2 regions of the Microbulbifer mixtoriginis genome follow, and region 2 is predicted to be linked to the other one. Evidence: predicted binding sites of a transcription regulator. Region 2 holds the regulator's gene; the other holds the start of a gene.
The links. Region 2 encodes sigma-54, which starts transcription at its own class of promoters, with help from an activator protein. Its sites were predicted from a motif close to TGGCACANNNNTTGCNNT; they were not measured.
Positions count from the first base shown of each region.

Region 1: a site for sigma-54 is predicted at 1,699-1,716, ahead of glnL (nitrogen regulation protein NR(II)). Genes of this name have one in related genera too.

Region 1 is NZ_CP174285.1:3,273,882-3,278,075, reverse strand. Features, by position in the region: gene glnA (glutamate--ammonia ligase) at 1-616, shown strand, start outside; gene ACJJI0_RS14165 (DUF4124 domain-containing protein) at 842-1,483, shown strand; gene glnL (nitrogen regulation protein NR(II)) at 1,792-2,874, shown strand; gene ntrC (nitrogen regulation protein NR(I)) at 2,878-4,194, shown strand, end outside.
Region 2 is NZ_CP174285.1:4,737,492-4,741,685, forward strand. Features, by position in the region: gene ptsN (PTS IIA-like nitrogen regulatory protein PtsN) at 1-386, opposite strand, end outside; gene hpf (ribosome hibernation-promoting factor, HPF/YfiA family) at 390-680, opposite strand; gene ACJJI0_RS20725 (RNA polymerase factor sigma-54) at 862-2,307, opposite strand; gene lptB (LPS export ABC transporter ATP-binding protein) at 2,501-3,226, opposite strand; gene lptA (lipopolysaccharide transport periplasmic protein LptA) at 3,319-3,867, opposite strand; gene lptC (LPS export ABC transporter periplasmic protein LptC) at 3,854-4,194, opposite strand, start outside.

The DNA.
Region 1 (4,194 bases), 1.5 Mb from region 2:
CGGCTCCGGTATGCACGTGCACCAGTCCTTCACCAAGGATGGCGTTAACCAGTTTGCCGGCGATGCCTACGCGGGCCTGTCCGAGACTGCCCTTTACTACATCGGCGGTATTGTGAAGCACGCGCGTGCCCTGAATGCGATCTGTAACGCATCTACCAACTCTTACAAGCGTCTGGTTCCTGGCTTCGAAGCTCCGGTTATCCTGGCGTACTCCGCGCGCAATCGCTCTGCGTCTATCCGTATCCCTTACGTGACCTCTCCTAAGGGCAAGCGTATCGAGACCCGCTTCCCGGATCCGACCGCCAACCCCTATCTGGCGTTTGCTGCGCTGTTGATGGCGGGCCTGGATGGTATCAAGAACAAGATCCACCCTGGCGATGCCGCCGACAAGGATCTCTACGATCTGCCGCCGGAAGAGTTGGCCGAGTACCCGACCGTTGCGGCGAGTCTGGAAGGCGCCCTGGATGCTCTGGATCAGGATCGTGCCTTCCTTACCGAAGGTGGTGTATTCACCGACGACGCCATTGATGCCTACATCGACCTGAAGCGCGAAGAAGTAGAGCGCCTGAACATGACCACGCACCCGGTCGAGTTTGATATGTACTACTCCGTGTAATGGCGAGCGGCATCACGCCGATGCCGTCGAGCTGTTCTCGAAAAGCCCGCACCCTACTGGTGCGGGCTTTTTTATTGGAGGTACACTGATCGGGTTGGTTGCTTTTGCCGTCTATGGTCGATTTTGTATCTCTTGGACCCAAAAGCCCTCCTCTTTGAGACTGAGGCCCGTGTATTGGGCTGAGACAAGGACTACCGCTTCGCGGCTGAGTGAGTGATGGAAAATATGAAACTGCTTCAGGCCCTTTTCCTTGCTGTTCCATTGGTGGCCTTTGCCGGCACCGATGGTGGGAATACCTCCAGTACTATTTACAAGGTCGTCGGCCCCGATGGTCAGGTGACTTTCAGCGATACGCCACCACCCAATGGGCAGGCGCAGGAGGTGCAATTGGCTCCCATCAATGTTCAGCCCATTGCCCTGCCGAGAACCCTGCCAACTCGTAAATTGTCTCCAAAAGATGAGACTGACACCGGCAAGGAGGGCTATACAGGCCCGGTTTCTATCCAGATAGTGAGCCCCCTGGATGGCGCCACCATCCCGCCGGGACAGCGCTTTATTCCACTACAGGTAGACGTGCAGCCGGTGTATCCAGAGGGGGCGAGTTTCTTTGCGGTGGTAGATGGCAAACCCTGGCAGGGTAGCTCTTCTGGAGCGGGCCTGGATATCTCCCTGCTCGAGCGCGGCACTCATACTGTGCAGGCGGTACTCACCGACTCCAAGGGCCAGGTATTGGCACAATCTCAGGTGGTTACTCTCTATGTGAAACGTCCGGGTGGCAGATTGCCTGACAACTCGGCACCGCGTGCACCGCAAGCCCCCAGGGCTCCGGTTGGGCCGGGTATCCCCCAAGCCCAGCCCAGCCCCTAAATTTGCCCCGCCCTCAACGCCCTCACCGATAACTTCTTTTTTGGTGGGGGTCGCCGTTTTTATCCTTGCTGGTTGAATTTTGTTCTGCGCACTAAAATGGTGCGTATAGGGGTAAACTATCTCAAGTGCTTCGGTGCATGTGTCAGCTGAATCGTTTAAACCCCCTAAGACCAAGTGGGTTGGGCAGTGCCTCCCAATAATTCCGTGCGCCATTTTGGTTTGCTTTTTGCACTGGCTAGATACAAGGGGTTATCGCGCCGGGCATAGGAGATTGTCCTGGCCCCTCGATGAAAAGCGGAAACGATTGAATGCTCAATGATCGCCAGTTGCGTCAGCTACTAGACAGCCTAACTTCAGCGGTACTGGTACTGGATGACCAGTTATCGCTTTGCTACCTGAATAATGCCGCCGAGGATCTGTTGGCTGCCTCCAATGCACGGGTTGAGGGTATGCCTCTGCAGGAGGTGGTGAGGGAATCTAATGTCGCACTAAAAGCACTGCACAACGCGCTCCTCACAGGGGAAAAATTCACGGTGCGGCGCGCCCACTGGCGCTTGCACAACCTAAAAACGCGCACCGTAGATTACTCCGTCAGCCCCGTACCGGAGCTGGGGGTGTTGCTGGTGGAAGTGCAGCCGATGGATCGCCTGTTGCGCATTGCGCGCGAGGATGCGTTGCTCAGTACCCAGGAGACCGCACGCAACTTGGTGCGGGGTATGGCTCATGAGGTAAAGAACCCCCTCGGAGGGATTCGCGGTGCCGCGCAGCTGCTGCAGCGTGAACTACCCGATGCTTCCCTCGAGGAATACACCCAGATCATCATTGAGGAGGTGGATCGCCTGCGTAATCTGGTTGATCGCTTGCTTGGACCGCGCCAGCCGGTACAGCTGGTGCCCAGCAATGTGCACGAGATCCTAGAGCGGGTGGCACAACTGGTCGAGGTCGAATGTGGGGGTGAACTACTGATTCGCCGGGATTACGACCCCTCTATCCCCGATGTGCCGGCAGACCCCGAGCAGTTGATCCAGGCCTTGTTGAATATCGCCCGCAATGCCATGCAGGCCATTGATGAGAGTATTGGTCTCACCAATGGCGAAATGGTGCTGCGTACGCGTGTACAGCGCCAGTTCACGATTGGCCGGCGCCACTGCCCGCTGGTTTGCCGTATCGAAATAGAAGACAACGGCCCCGGCATTGCCGAGGAGATCCGCGAGCGTATTTTTTTCCCGATGATTTCTGGGCGCGCCGAAGGCTCGGGGCTGGGGTTGTCTATTTCGCAAAACATCATCAACCAACACCGTGGCTTAATTAAATGCGACAGCCGACCGGGCCGTAGTGTATTCCAGATTTATCTGCCACTTGTTACCGAATCAGCCAATACAGGAACCTAGAGAATGAGCAATCGCGTTTGGATTATTGACGACGACCGATCAATCCGCTGGGTACTGGAGCGAGCGCTGTCACGGGAGGGGATTGAGACCCAGTGCTACGAGAGTGGTGATCGCGCACTGGATGATTTTTACAGCGACTCCCCGGATGTGGTGATCAGTGATATCCGCATGCCGGGCTCCGATGGCTTCAAATTACTGGAGAGATTCCAGGCGGAACGGCCGGGCCTGCCGATTATTATCATGACCGCACACTCGGATCTCGACAGCGCCGTGGCTGCCTATCAGGGTGGGGCCTTCGAATATTTACCCAAGCCGTTCGATATCGATGAAGCGGTAGCGGTTACCCGTCGCGCGCTGGCGCACGCCAAGGAACAGGCCCAGGAAGAGCGTGCGGAGCCGGAAAATGGTGCAAGCAACAAAGAAATTATTGGCGAAGCGCCAGCTATGCAGGAAGTATTTCGTGCTATTGGGCGCCTTTCTCATTCCAATATTACCGTGTTAATCAACGGTGAATCGGGAACCGGTAAGGAGCTGGTGGCCCAGGCCCTGCACAATCACAGCCCGCGTCGTAACAAGCCGTTTATTGCCCTCAATATGGCCGCTATTCCCAAAGACCTGATGGAGTCGGAACTATTTGGACACGAGAAGGGCGCTTTTACCGGCGCCAGCGCTCAGCGGGCAGGTCGCTTCGAGCAAGCTAACAGTGGCACCCTGTTTTTGGATGAAATTGGCGATATGCCAGCGGATACACAGACGCGTCTGTTGCGTGTGCTGGCAGATGGTGAATTTTATCGAGTAGGTGGCCATACACCGGTAAAAGTGGATGTGCGTATTATCGCCGCCACTCACCAAAACCTGGAGGAGTTGGTGCGCGAGCATAAATTCCGCGAGGATTTGTTCCACCGCTTGAATGTGATTCGGATTCATATCCCGCGCCTAGCGGACAGGCGCGAGGATATTCCACGGTTGGTACGTCACTTCTTTAATGCCGCCGCCGCCGATCTCGGCGTAGAGCCGAAAATTCTCAGCAAAGATGCGGAGGAATACCTCTCCGGTCTCGACTGGCCCGGTAATGTGCGCCAGCTGGAAAATACCTGTCGCTGGATTACCGTGATGGCCTCTGGCCGTGAAGTGCATATTGAAGACCTTCCGCAGGAATTGCATCAGCAGGGAAATGAAATCGAAACGCCACTGGACTGGCAAAAAGCCCTGCGTATCTGGGCCGATCAGGCACTGAGCGCCGGGCGCAAGGAAATTCTCAGTGAGGCCGTACCGGCCTTCGAGAAGGCCCTGATAGAAATCGCCCTAAAGCACACCGCT
Region 2 (4,194 bases):
ACCTGGGTGTTAGAGAAGAGCGCAGCGATTTCTGCCAGTGTATCGAGATGTTGTTGTTCCGAATCTTCAGGGACCAGTAAGACAAAGAGCAGATCGACAGGCTGTCGGTCGATAGCGTCGAAATCTATGGCGGGTTCTGTAGTGCAGAGCACGCCAATAGGGTGCTCACATCCAGGAAGGCGGCAGTGGGGGATAGCCACACCTTCGCCAATTCCTGTGGAGCCTAGACGCTCGCGTGCTATCAGTTGGTTGAATATGGTGTCAGAGTCATGCTGTGGATATTGTTCGGCTACAGCCTGGGCGATATTGAGCAGCAATTTTTTTTTGCTGCTCCCCGCCAGATGGCAAAGGCTGAGGCGGGGAGAGAGTAAAGCTTCCAGTGTCATAGTTCAGCGGTGGTTCTGCAACTTCTCTTTGTGTTTTTTCAGTTGGCGGTCCAGTTTGTCTGTAAGCGAATCAATGGCCGCATACATGTCCTTGTCTTCCGAACCCGCGCAAAGATCGTGACCATTGATATGTACTCGGGCTTCGGCTTTCTGGATCAGCTTGTCTATGGATAGGATGACTTGCGCGTTGGTTATATTGTCATAATGCCTTGAGAGCTTTTCCAGCTTGTTCTCACAGTAGCTGCGCATTGGCGAGGTAACGTCGACGTGGTGACCACTAATATTGATCTGCATGGATTTCTCCTTACCAGGTGCATCACATTACGGCGAGCCTCCTTTCGGGTCGCAACCCTACTAGGAAGTGGCCCAGAATGGAAGGATACACTCAAAGTTTGGAGTTCGGTTGCGAAGGTGTAGTAATTGGTGCCAGGTTATGACTTGGCCTACCTCATGAGTCGAAACCCAAGCGGCCCCTTCAGACCAAGCGTTTTCGCTCGCTGGAGGAGGGAATTCCCATTGACTCGCGGTATTTCGCCACAGTGCGGCGGGCTACTTTAATACCCTGTTTATCGAGCTCTAGGGTAATTTTGTTATCTGAGAGCGGCTTGCGCGGGGTCTCTGCGTCAATCAGCTTGCGGATCAGGGCGCGGATAGCGGTTGAAGAGGCATCCTCACCGGAGTCTGTGCTGACGTGGCTCGAAAAGAAATACTTGAGCTCAAACACGCCGCGAGGCGTGAGCATGTATTTCTGGGTGGTCACCCTGGATATGGTCGATTCATGCATGCCAATAGATTCAGCAACATCTGCCAGCACCATAGGTCGCATGGCTTCCGGGCCTTCTTCAAAAAAACCTTGCTGCTTTTCGACAATACAGTTGGCTACTTTCAGTAAAGTCTCGTGGCGACTCTGCAGGCTCTTCATAAACCAACGTGCTTCTTGCAGGTGATCCCGCAAAAAATTGTTATCTCTGGAGTTGTCGGCACGCTTGACCAGGGAGGCGTAGTGGTCATTGATACGGATCTTTGGGGTGATCTCTGCATTCAATTCTACGTGCCAGCGAAGGGTTTTGCGGGAAACGACAATATCCGGAATTACATAGTCCGGTTCTTGCCCGCCATAGCTCTCTCCCGGACTGGGGTTTAAGGTCTGGATTAGGCGAATGGCCTCGCCTAGCTGGGCTTCAGTGAGTCGTGTGCGTCGACTCAACTGGCGAAAATCCCTTTTGCCAAGTAAGTCCAAGTGTTTCTCAATAATGTTTTGCGCTTGGCTTAGCCAAGGGGTATTTGGCGGCAACTGCTGCAGTTGTAATTGCAGGCATTCTTTGAGATCCCGAGCCCCGCAGCCAGCGGGATCAAACTGCTGAATAGCCTTTAGAACCGCGAGCACCTCATCTTCATCGATCGATAAAGAGGTGGCGACATCCTGCACAGAAGTACCAAGGAGGCCGCTGGGGGCTATGCCATCAATTAAGTTTTCACCAATCCACTTATCCTGCTCGGATAAGGGGGTCAAGTTCAGCTGCCAGCGTAGATGATCCTGAAGGCCGATGGAGGTGGAGTTACGCTCATAGCTGGAGGAATCTAACTCGTGGCTGCCGCTGTTATTGGTGTAGATATCATCCCAGCGCGAGTCGACGGGCAGCTCATCAGGAATTGCCTGGTCCCAGTCCCCCTCGGCCAGTTCGCGCTCTTCTACCGGCTGTGTTGTGTTTTCCGGTGTTTGTTCAGACTGTGGTTGATTTTCATCCACCTTTACGGATTGCTCTTCGCTATCCGCTTCCAGCATTGGGTTGTTGTCCAGTGCTGCCTGGACCTCCTGCTGCAGATCGAGTGTGGAGAGTTGCAGTAGGCGAATTGCTTGCTGCAACTGGGGGGTCATGGTCAGCTGTGTGCCGAGCTTGAGCTGGAGAGACTGCTTCATAGTGGAGCGCCGCAGGCCGATAAGACAGGGTGTCGATCAAATTGTCCTAAGATGGCGCAGACTACCCCTCTCTTCAATCTATTACAAGCAATAAGCGTGCCGGTCCTGGCGTGATAGCTGGCGCTATGTTTCCAGAATTATGATTATTCCCGTCTTAAGTGAAGAATTTAAGGACAGAAATTGGTGGTTAGCCTCAAATAGTGAATTCGTGTCCCAAATAAACTTCGCGCACCTGTTGGTTGGCGAGAACCTCATCCGGCGTGCCTGCAGCGATGATATGACCTTCACTGACAATGTAAGCGGTCTCACAGATATCCAGCGTTTCGCGAACATTATGGTCTGTGATTAGTACGCCAATATCGCGATCACGCAGGTGGCGGATGATCTCCTTGATATCGTTCACCGATATGGGGTCTACCCCAGCAAAGGGCTCGTCCAACAGGACGAAGCCGGGGTTGGTGGCCAGAGCGCGGGCAATCTCAACTCGGCGTCGTTCTCCACCAGAGAGGGCCATACCCAGGCTTTGCGCGATATGGGTTATATTAAATTCCTCAAGTAGTGCTTGGGCCTGTTGTTGCCGCTCGTCTCTTGAGAGGTCCTTGCGGGTTTCAAGGATTGCTAAGATATTGTCTTTTACCGTCAAGCGGCGAAATACAGAGGCTTCTTGGGGGAGATAACCGATACCTTTGCGTGCGCGTCCGTGCATGGATAGCCGGGTTATATCCTCATCGTCGATCATCACCCTGCCAGCGTCGGCCTGCACCAGCCCGGCAATCATATAAAAGCAGGTTGTTTTGCCGGCACCGTTAGGGCCGAGGAGGCCAACAACCTGTCCACTGGAAACACTGACGGTGACATCCTGGACAACTTTTCTTTTTTTATACTGTTTCGCGAGATGTAACGCTTTGAGCGTTGGCATAGTGTGTACCGAATCTATCCATGCCGCGGGCAGAGTGATGCCCGCCGGTGCAATAATATTTGTTACTTATGATGAGGTATTAAGTAGAGGGTTTACTGGCCTTGATTATCATTGGCGTCTTGCGAGCTCTCTTTCTTCTCGGGTTTCCAGGTCATCTCTACACGCCCTTTCCCAGTTTGGCCCTTGGCGCTCATTTGCTCGGTAGTGAGATCGTAGTCAATTTTTTCCGCTGTCAGTGTGTTGCCTTCCCGGTCAACATGGGCTTTACCGGTTAGTTGCAACTCCTCAGAGCCCACTTGATATACAATGCGTTGGGCTCTGGCTTTTACGGGGTTCTCGCCCTGGAGGATCTTTTGCTGGAAATGTGCGGGTTTGCCCACGGCCACTACACGACTAATCTCCTTTTCTGGAGTGAAATAAACCTCAACGCGGTCTGCCCGTATTTTTAAAGAGCCCTGAGTTATAACAACATTGTTGCTATATACCACCAAGTTATTATTTAGACCTGCATTCATTGCATCAGAGCTGATATTGATCCGCTGTTGGCGGTCCTCAGGCAGTGCAAAAGCTGATGAGGCTGTGAGCAGGAGCGCTGCGATGGTGGAGACTTTTAACAGGTGGCGGTAATTAGTCAGTGTCATAGATGCTCTTTACATCGGATAGGATTTCCATCCGGTCTTCATTCAAGTAAGCGCGCATGCCTTTGCCGGTGGTGCGGTTTTGGCCAGAGCTTATAGTAACAACTTTGTCTGTCTCGGCGAATTCCTTCGCGGGGAGAATCGTAATACTGGACGTTTCCAATTTGATGCCGCCTGGGGTGGGTAGTTCATCAATTTCTACATCGCCACTCAGGACTACTCGTTCACCGCGATTGTGTGCCACCCCTTCTCGGGACTCGGTACGCCATTTAGGCTGGTCATCTTGGTAAAAAACCATGCGAGGTTCGGTCAGGTCTGCCCGGTCACGGC